DNA from 2 places in the Saccharopolyspora sp. MMCC62 genome. Region 1 is predicted to be linked to the other one. Evidence: riboswitches for the same ligand, from Rfam matches in the RefSeq annotation. Region 1 holds a riboswitch; the other holds the start of a gene.
What was found. Region 1 has a riboswitch for cobalamin ahead of AC29IT_RS17785 (ABC transporter substrate-binding protein). Riboswitches for the same ligand answer to the same signal wherever they lie in the genome.
Positions count from the first base shown of each region.

Region 2: another riboswitch for cobalamin. It lies ahead of AC29IT_RS23850 (putative cobaltochelatase); the one in region 1 lies ahead of AC29IT_RS17785 (ABC transporter substrate-binding protein).

Region 1 is NZ_JBYKCM010000007.1:102,478-107,144, forward strand. Features, by position in the region: gene AC29IT_RS17775 (ABC transporter ATP-binding protein) at 1-25, opposite strand, end outside; gene AC29IT_RS17780 (FecCD family ABC transporter permease) at 22-1,044, opposite strand; gene AC29IT_RS17785 (ABC transporter substrate-binding protein) at 1,041-2,057, opposite strand; cobalamin riboswitch at 2,122-2,312, opposite strand; gene AC29IT_RS17790 (TetR/AcrR family transcriptional regulator) at 2,578-3,114, opposite strand; gene AC29IT_RS17795 (DMT family transporter) at 3,089-3,463, opposite strand; gene AC29IT_RS17800 (DMT family transporter) at 3,460-3,780, opposite strand; gene AC29IT_RS17805 (DEAD/DEAH box helicase) at 3,957-4,667, shown strand, end outside.
Region 2 is NZ_JBYKCM010000011.1:68,432-73,098, reverse strand. Features, by position in the region: gene AC29IT_RS23850 (putative cobaltochelatase) at 1-2,087, opposite strand, end outside; cobalamin riboswitch at 2,146-2,271, opposite strand; gene AC29IT_RS23845 (GNAT family N-acetyltransferase) at 2,341-2,808, opposite strand; gene AC29IT_RS23840 (S1 family peptidase) at 2,997-3,776, opposite strand; gene AC29IT_RS23835 (LysE family translocator) at 4,080-4,667, shown strand, end outside.

The DNA.
Region 1 (4,667 bases):
ACACGTCGTGCGCGGTCAGGCTCACGAGACCCTCCCCCGCTTCGCCAGCAGCACCGCGAACGCGGGCACCCCGACGAGGGCCGTGACCACGCCGACCGGCACCTCCTGCGGAGCGGCGATCGTGGTGGCCAGCACGTCCACCCACACCAGCAGCACCGCGCCGAGCACCGCCGTCACCGGCAGCAGCGCGCGGTGCCGCGGCCCCACCAGCAGCCGCGCCGCCTGCGGCAGCACCAGGCCGACGAACCCGATCGCGCCCGCGGCGGCCACCAGCGTCGCCGCCAGCAGCGCCGTCGCCACCAGCAGCACGATCCGCAGCCGCTGCACGTGCACTCCGAGGGAGGCCGCCGCGTCCTGGCCGAACGCGAACGCGTCCAGCGCCCCCGCGCGGGCCAGGCACAGCACCAGGCACGCCGCGCACACGATCCCGGCCAGCACCACGTCGTTCCACCGCGCCCCGGACAGCGAACCCAGCAGCCAGAACAGCACCCCGCGGGTCTGCTCCGCGTCCGCCGACGTGATGACGATGTAGGAAGTGAGCGCGGAGAACAGCTGGGTGCCCGCGACCCCCGCCAGCACCGTGTGCCCGGCCGCGCCGCCCGCGATCGTCGCCAGCAGCAGCACCAGCGCGAACGCCACCAACGCCCCCGCGAACGCGCCCGCCGTCAAACCGATGGCCCCGGCACCCAGGCCCAGCACCACCACCGACACCGCACCGGTGGAGGCCCCCGCGGACACGCCGAGCAGGAACGGGTCCGCGAGCGGATTCCGCAGCAGCGACTGGAGGACCGCCCCGCACACCCCCAGCCCGGCACCGCAGATCGCCGCCAGCAGCGCCCGCGGCAACCGCAGCTGCAGCACGATGCCCTGCCCGATCCGGGACACGCCGGTGTCCACCAGCCCGAGCCGGTGCCCCACCACGCTGCCGACGTCCGCGACCGACAGGTCCGCGGGCCCCAGGGTGACCGCGGCGGCGATCGACAGCAGCAGCGCCGGAATCCCGGCCAGCACGATGGCGGAGGCGGGCAGCCGCCCCGCCGTCACCGCTGCCGGTCCAGCTCGACGAGGCGATCCGCGAGCCGCTCGATGCCCTGCACGGTGCGGAGGCTGATGTTCAGCTCGGTTCCGGTCATGCTCAGCAGGTGGTCGTCGCGGACCGCGGCGAGCCGGGACACCGCCGGATCCTCGTGCAGGAACCGCTCCTTGGCCGCGAGCCCGTCGCCCTCGCCGTCGCGGGTGAGGTCGCCGAGCACCAGCAGGTCGGGGTCGCGGGCCAGCACGTCCTCCCAGGACACCTGCGGCCACATCGAGGTGACGTCGCCGTAGGCGTTGCGCACCCCCAGCTCCCTGGCCATGATCGCCGGAGAACCCGTGGAGCCCGCCACGTACGGGGATTCGGTGCGGGCGAACCAGAACAGCACCGAGGTGTCGCCGCGCGAATCCAGCCCGGCGACCTGCTGCCGCGCCGCCTCCACCCGGCCGCGCAGCTGCTCGGTGAGCGCCCGCCCCCGCTCGGAGACGCCGAACAGGTCGGCGATGTCCTGCACCTCCTGGTAGATGTCGGCCAGCTGCACCGGTTCCGGCAGCGGCGCCTCCTCCGGCAGGCAGTTGCTCGGCGACAGGTAGGTCGGCACGCCGAGCTCGGTGAACCGCTCGCGGTCGGCGACGCGCTCATCGGTGAACATGGCCTGGTAGCCGGCGAGCACGATGTCCGGTTCGGTGCCCAGCACGGACTCGAACGACGGGGTGTTCTCGGCCAGCTTCGGCACCCGCGCGTTCGCCGCGGCCAGCGGCGGGTCGATCGGCTCCGTCCAGGTCGCGGTTCCCACCATCCGGTCGGCCAGGCCGAGGGAGAGCATGATCTCGGTGGTCGACTGGTTCAGCGACACCGCGCGCCGCGGCGGCTCCTCGACGGTCACGTCGGCACCGCAGTTGCGCAGCGTCGTCGACCCGGCACCGGAAGAGGGGCCGGCGGCGGGGGCGGCGCAGGAGGCCAGCACGGTCGCGGTCAGCGCCACCAGTCCGGCCCGGAACGCGCGGGTACGCGAGAACGGCATGTCACGTGGTTCCTCACCCCGGACCCATGCGCGGGGCCCGGCAGGCTGCGATCCGGCACCGAGCTCGGTGTCCGGGGAGCCAGCCAGGTCTTCGGGCTCGGGTTCGCCGGGCGAGGTCCCCTTCCCGGACCGGTGGTCCAGTGGTCGCGGCCGTGCGGCCGTTCCTCGCCCATCGCCCCTACCGCTGCGCGTCAGCTCCGGCTTCCGACCGGATTCCCTGCCCTCGCGGGCGCGACTGGCTCCCGAGCACCCTAACCGGACATACCAGCCCACCATCAAGGTGATGTTCCTCGCTGCGGGCGCCGCCACTCGTTCTGCCTTCGGGAGTGAGTGGCGGAACCTCGGCGCTTTCCTCCCTGCGGGATCGTTTTCACCGGTGACTCCGCCACATGCGACAACGCCGTCCTCGCGAGGAATCAGCTGAGAACCCGCTGCGGTGCCGGTGTCCCAGGTGGTCGTCGGCTCAGCGGCTTCGCCGCCGACAGGAAAGAGGGAAGACCGTTCGGTGCTCGCTACGGCGTCAGGTCGGTCGCAGCATTTCTTGGATGTGGGCCGGTGCGGGGGTTCGGTCTTCGAAGAGGCATTGCATCTGGTAGCCGTCGGCGGTGGCGGCGAGCCGGTCCGCCGCCGGGGCGGGCAGCACTTCGGCCAGCTTGTCCCGCAGGTGGACCAGCGAGGCACGGCTCACCGCGCGGAACTCCGGGTCGCGCATCCCGAGGACGTACAGCTCGTAGGTGACGACGCTGGTGCCGCGCTCCGCGGTGAGGTGGTGGTGGATCAGCTCGGCGAGCCGGGCGACGACGGTCTCGGCGGTGACCTCGCGCAGCCACGCGTCCAACGAGTCGGCGCGGGACCGCAGCACCCGCCTGCTGGCCTCGATCAGCAGCGCCCGCACCGAATCGAAGTGGTAGGCGACGGAACCGACGGGCACCCCTGCCTGCTGCGCGACGGCGCGCGCGGTGACGCGGGCGGTGCCGCCGTCGCGGATCAGCTCGATCGCGGCGTCCACGATCCGCTCCCGGCGTTCGGGATCATTCGGGGTGTTCTTCGGTCGCACGGCGTTCCTCCCGCGAATCCCGCTTCGCCAGGTTGATCATCGCGACGCCGCCGATCACGCAGACGACGCCGAGCCATGCCGCCGGGGACAGGTGGTCGGCGAACAGCACCGAGCCCAGCAGCGCGACCCCGGCCGTTCCCGCGCCGGTCCAGATCACGTAGGCCATGCCGAGCGGGATCACCCGCAGCGCCCGCGCGAGCAGCACGACCGCCGCACCGTAGCCGATCACCGCGACCGCCGACGGCACCGGCGCGGTGAACCCGGCGGAGGCCCGCAGCGCCAGGGTGGCGACGATCTCCAGCCCGATGGTGCCCGCGAGGTGCGCCCACGCCCGCCGCGCTGCGCTCATCCGCCCATCCCGGTGCCGAGCAGCGCGATGCCGAGCAACGTCACCGCCATGCCGCCGAGCTGCACCCGGTTGGTGCGCACCGCGAAGAAGACCCGGTCCACCGCCACCAGCACCACGGCCGCGGCGCCGGTCCACACCGCGTACACCAGCCCGACCGGCAACCGCTGCACCAGCCAGGACAGCAGCACGGTCGCCACCGCGTACCCGGCGATCGCCCCGATCCCCCAGCCCCAGCGGGTGAACCCCCGCGAGGCGCGGGTGCACAGCGACCCGCACAACCCCGCGACGATGGCCAGGCACAGCACCAGGAACGTCATGCCGACCAGAGTATGTACGCCTGTTCATACTTGGCAAGGGGCCGTCCGCCCGGGCCCTGCGGCGTCGGCGTGCGGTGATCGGTCAAGCTGGTCACCGGGGCCGCACCACCCGCTCGGCGGCTGCCCGCGCGCCGGTGGTGCGGTACTGACGAGCAGGGGATTCCTGGGGAGGAAGCATGGGGCTCGACGACGGGCCGGGTGCGGTGCGGGCGGGTCGCGCGGCGCGCGCCGTGCTGGCGGGCGCGCGGTCGTTCCGCGCCGCCGCGCGCGGGCTGCTCGCCGAACCGGACCGGCTGCGCGAGCGGGCCCGGCGGCAGTACGACGCGTTCCGGCAGCGGGAGGCGTGGGAACGGCTGCGCGCGATGCCGGTCGGCAGGCTCCGCGACGCCGCGCGGACCAGGCTGCGGCTCGGCGAGCTGGAGCGCGCCGGATACCGCACCGTCGCCGACGTGGCCGCCGCGACCCCGGAACGGTTGCAGACCGTGCCCGGTGTCGGACCGGCCACCGCGCAGGAGGCCGCGGCCGCCGCCGCGCGCCTCGCGCGGGCGAGCGCGCAGGACGTGGTGCTGCGCATCGACCCGGACCGGCGCGACCCCGAGCACGCCGCGCTGCTGGCGACCGTGCGGGCCTGGGAGCTCGCCGGGGAGCGGGTCTCCGCGCAGCAGAAGGAGATCCGGCGCGGGCTCGCCGCGCTCGACGAGCTGGAACCGGTGGCGCAGCGGACCGGCAGCAGGCTGCGGATGTGGTTCACCGGCGCCGCCCGCCGCGGCAGCGCGCTGGACGCGCTGGCCCGGCTGGACGGGCTGCTCACCGAACCCGGCATCCGGCGCGTCGCCGCAGCTGCGGAGGACTCGGGCGCCGAACCTCCCGCGCAGTTGTGGCGGGAC
Region 2 (4,667 bases), on a different contig from region 1:
CCGGCGACGGCGTCGGCGGAGAGTTCGTCGAGCCGCAGGCAGGCTCCGCCGAGCGCGGTCGCGACCTTGGCGGCGAGGCCGAGCCGCACGACGCCCTGCTCGCAGTCGACGACGACGGAGGCGACGCCGAGCCCGCCGAGCAGCCCGGCCGCGCGCATCGAGTCCTGCACCGCGCGTTGCGCGCGGACCCGCCCGGTCCCGCCGTCCGTGGCGGGAACGGTGGCCTTCCCGTCGGTGAGCAGCACGAGGAGCGGGCGCCTGCGCGGGTCGCGGGTGCGTTCGGTGCCGATGACCTGGTGGACCTTGAGCAGGCCGGTGGCGAGCGGGGTGCGGCCGCCGGTGCGCAGGTCGCGCATCCGGGTGGCGGCGATCTCGACGGAGGAGGTGGGCGGCAGCGCGAGTTCGGCCTGGTCGCCGCGGAAGGTGATGACGCCGACCTTGTCGCGGCGCTGGTAGGCGTCGCGCAGCAGGGAGAGCACGGCGCCGCTGACGGCGGACATCCGTTCGCGGGCCGCCATCGAGCCGGAGGCGTCGACGGCGAACAGGACGAGGTTGCCTTCGCGTCCTTCGCGGACGGAGCGCCGCACGTCGTCGCGGTGCAGCACGAGTCCGGGACCGGTGCGGCCGCGGGAGCGCTGGTGCGGGGCGGCGGCGATCAAGGTGGCGGGCAGGTGCACGCCATGACCGTCCACTGTGGATGATCGAACGGTCTGGCCGCTGCGGGAGCGGGCGCGGGACCGCCGCCCGGGGGCGCCTTCGCCGACGCCGGGGACTTCGAGCAGCCGGGCGCGGAACGCGGGTGCGGGCGCGGCCGGGGGCTTGTTCGCGGGGGCCTGGCCGGGGCCGTCCTCGCGCCGGGAGCCGCCGTCGCCGTTCGGCGCGGGCGAGTCCGGCGGGGTGGGGGCTTCGCCGCCGCCGGGCCCGTCGGGGCCGTCGTCCGGTCCGCCGTCGGGCGCGCCACCGCCGCCTCCGCCGGGGCCGTCGTCGGGGCCGTCCGGCGGTTCCTCACCGGAGTCCTGGTCCGCGCCGGAGTCCTGGCCGTCCGCGGGTTCCTGCTCGGCGTGCTGGGCGGCGTCTTCGAGGGCCTGCTGCAACTGGTCCTCTTCGACGCCGGGCTCGTCGAACGGGTCGCGGCGGCGCCGGTGCGGCAACGCGAGCCGGGCCGCGGCTTCGACATCGGCCTCGGCGACCTCGTCGGCGCCGCGCCACGCGGCGTGCGCCACGGCGGTGCGGGCGAGCACCAGATCGGCGCGCATCCCGTCCACGTCGAAAGCGGCGCACAGCGCGGAGATCCGGCGCAGTTCGGCGTCGGGCAGCCGCACCGATTCGACGCGGGAGCGGGCGTCGGCGATGCGGCGGGCGAGCGCGGCGTCCTCGGCGGCCCACTGCTCGGCGAAGCCGGCCGGGTCCGCTTCGAAGGCGAGCCGCCTGCGCACCACTTCGGTGCGGGTGGTGACGTCGCGGGAGGCGGCGACCTGCACGGTCAGCCCGAACCGGTCGAGCAATTGCGGGCGCAGCTCGCCCTCTTCCGGGTTCATGGTGCCGACGAGCAGGAAGGAGGCGGCATGCGTCACCGACACGCCTTCCCGCTCCACGTGCGCGCGCCCCATCGCGGCGGCGTCCAGCAGCAGGTCCACCAGGTGGTCGTGCAGCAGGTTGACCTCGTCGACGTAGAGCACGCCGCGGTGCGCGGCGGCCAGCAGCCCGGGCTGGTAGGCGCTGACGCCTTCGGTCAGCGCGCGTTCGAGGTCGAGGGAACCGACGAGCCGGTCTTCGGTGGCGCCGACCGGGAGTTCCACGAGTTCCGCGGGCCGGGTGGTCCCGGAGACCTCGGCGTGCGGCCCGTCCGGGCACTGCGGGTCGGGCCGCCGCGGCTCGCAGCCGAAGCGGCAGCCGGGCACGACGTCCAGCGCGGGCAGCAGCGATGCGAGGGCGCGCACCACCGTCGACTTCGCGGTGCCCTTCTCCCCCCGCACCAGCACGCCGCCGATGCGCGGGTGCACCGCGTTGAGCAGCAGCGCCAGCCGCATGTCGTCGTGCCCGACCACGGCCGTGAACGGGAACCGCGGGCTCGCGGGAGCAGTCATGCCAGGTGTTCCTTCCTCGGGTCTCGGACGCCCCGATGTCGGCTGGGCCTGGGCGAGGCAGTGTCCTGGCTCCCGGATCAGCGCGGAACTCCGGCCTTCCCAGGCGGCGCCCGGTGGCTCGCGGGGGAGATCCGCTCCCCGGTCACAGTGGCGCCGACCGCACCGGATTCGCACCGGTTTCCTGACCTGCCCTGGCTGGGACCAGCGAGCATCGTCGCATCCCCGCGACGGGCGAGGAACCGCCGCGGCTCGCTCAGCGCAGCGAGCCGGGGTATCGGTGCATGTCGACGTGCGGGATGCCGTCTTCGAGATACTCCTCACCCGAGGGTTCGAAGCCGAATCCGCGGTAGAACTCCAGCGCGTAGGTCTGGGCGGAGAGCACGGCGGGGGCGCGCTGGATCTCGGCGAGCGCGGCGCGCATCAGCTTGCGCCCGAGGCCGAGTCCGCGGGCGTCCTTGGCGGTGGCGACGCGGCCGATGCGGAAGGTGCCGTCGGGGTCTTCGAGCAGGCGCAGGTAGCCGAGCACGTACCCGTCGGCGGAGTCGATCCAGAAGTGCCTGGTGGTGGTCTCCAGGTCCCGGCCGTCCAGTTCCGGGTAGGCGCACTGCTGCTCGACCACGAACACGTCCACGCGCAAGCGGAGCATGCGGTAGAAGTCCTCGGCGTCGAGGTCGGCCGTGTAGGCGCGGTGGACGGCGGTGGCGAGCGGTTGCAGGGTCACCCCCACGGGATATCACATTCCGGCTACGACACCCGGGGTCACCTGCGGTGGAAGTAGCGCACACCACGTCCCGCGGGACCGGGCGCGCGAGCCTCGGGGCAGGTCGGTGCTGCGCACGGCTACCCGCGCACCGCCGCGGCGCGAACCCCGGGTGGCGCCGGCCCGTCCCGCGGTGCGGGACGGCGGATTCAGAGCCGCGCGGCGACGTCGTCGGCGACCCCGGAGATCCGGGTGTACACGCCGGGCGTGCCGGGCCGTCCGCAGCCGGTGCCGTAGGAGACGACGCCGATCAGCCTGCCGTCGGCGACGAGCGGCCCACCGGAGTCCCCGGCGCACGCGTCCCGGCCCCCTTCGGGCGGGCCCGCGCAGACCCGCGTCCCCGGTTCGTAGTCGGGGTAGGCGGCGCGGCAGTCCGCATCCGAGCTGATCGGCACGTCGGCGGAGCGCAGCGTCGCCGAGGTGGGCCCGGTCTCGGTGGTGTAGCCCCAGCCGTGGACGCGCGCCGGGGTGCCGGGCCGGTAGCGGGCGATCTCGTCGGCGCCGACCATCGGCAACACCTCGTCCGGCACGGGCGCGGCCAGGGTCAGCACCGCCACGTCGTGCCCGCCCGTCACGCCGCGGAATTCGGGGTGCACCCACACGTCGTCGACGGGCGTGTCGGCGCCGCCGGTGGTGCGCAGGTCGGTGCGGCCGGTGACCGCGCGCAGGTCGGCGGCGTCCCGGCCGTCGACGCAGTGCGCGGCGGTGACGACCTTGATCTCGGTGACCAGGGTGCCGCCGCAGAACTGGCGCCCGCCCTGGTCGGTGAGCGCCACCGCCCACGGCGCGGCGTGCTCGTCGGCGCCGCCGAGCACGCGTTCCTGCGCGGGGTCGGCGGCGGCCGGGGCGGCGAGCGCGGCGGCGGCCGCGGTGGCGGCGGCCGCGCTCCCCGCGGCGATCCGGGCGAGCGGGCGGGATCGGTCGGGCACGGCGGCCTCCTGGGCGTGCGGCGGCGTTCGGCGGCACACGGTAGCGGTCCGATCACCGGCGGCTGACGAGGGCGAGCTCACACCAGGTGTTGATAATTTTTCGTTAAGATGGACTTCGGCGGGAAAAAATTCGGATCACTGCTTCGGCGAAGCCGGTTCGTCCCGTCCGTTCAGTTCAGATCTTCGGTGACCGCGACGACGCGGACCCGAGATCACCCCCGATCCGGTGAAACCTCGACCGGTGGGCCGCGCGCTCACCGGCGCCGTCGCGCGCGCGTCGACCAGGCAAGGAGCGAACTCGTCATGCTGCTGGACTTCACGACCCTGCCGGCGTTCCTGCTCGCCAGTGCAGTGGTGGTGCTGACGCCCGGGGTGGACGCGTTCCTGATCCTGCGGATCTCGCTGCGTCAGGGCATCGGCCCCGGGCTGCGGGCGCTGGCCGGCATCCACACGGCGAGCGTCCTGCAGGTGGCGCTGGTGATCTGCGGGCTCGGCGCGGTGATCACCAGCCACCCTGCGGTGCTGGCGACGCTGAAGTGGGCCGGCGCCGCGTACCTGGTCTACCTGGCGGCGATGATCGTGCGCGGGTTGTGGCTCACCCGCGCCGAGACCGGCGACGGGCTCTCCGGCGGGGCCACCACGAGCCGCCCGTACCTCCAGGGCCTGCTCAGCAACATCACCAACCCGAAGATGCTGCTGTTCAGCCTCGCGTTCCTGCCGCAGTTCGTCGGTTCCGCGGCGAACCCCACGCTGCAGCTGGTGCTGCTGGGCGCGGTCTTCCTGGTGCTGGCCGCGATCTGGGAGGTCACCATCGTGCTGGGTGCGGCCCGCATCGCCGACCGGCTGCGCCGCCCGCGCTTCGCCCGATCCCTCGACATGATCAGCGCAGCG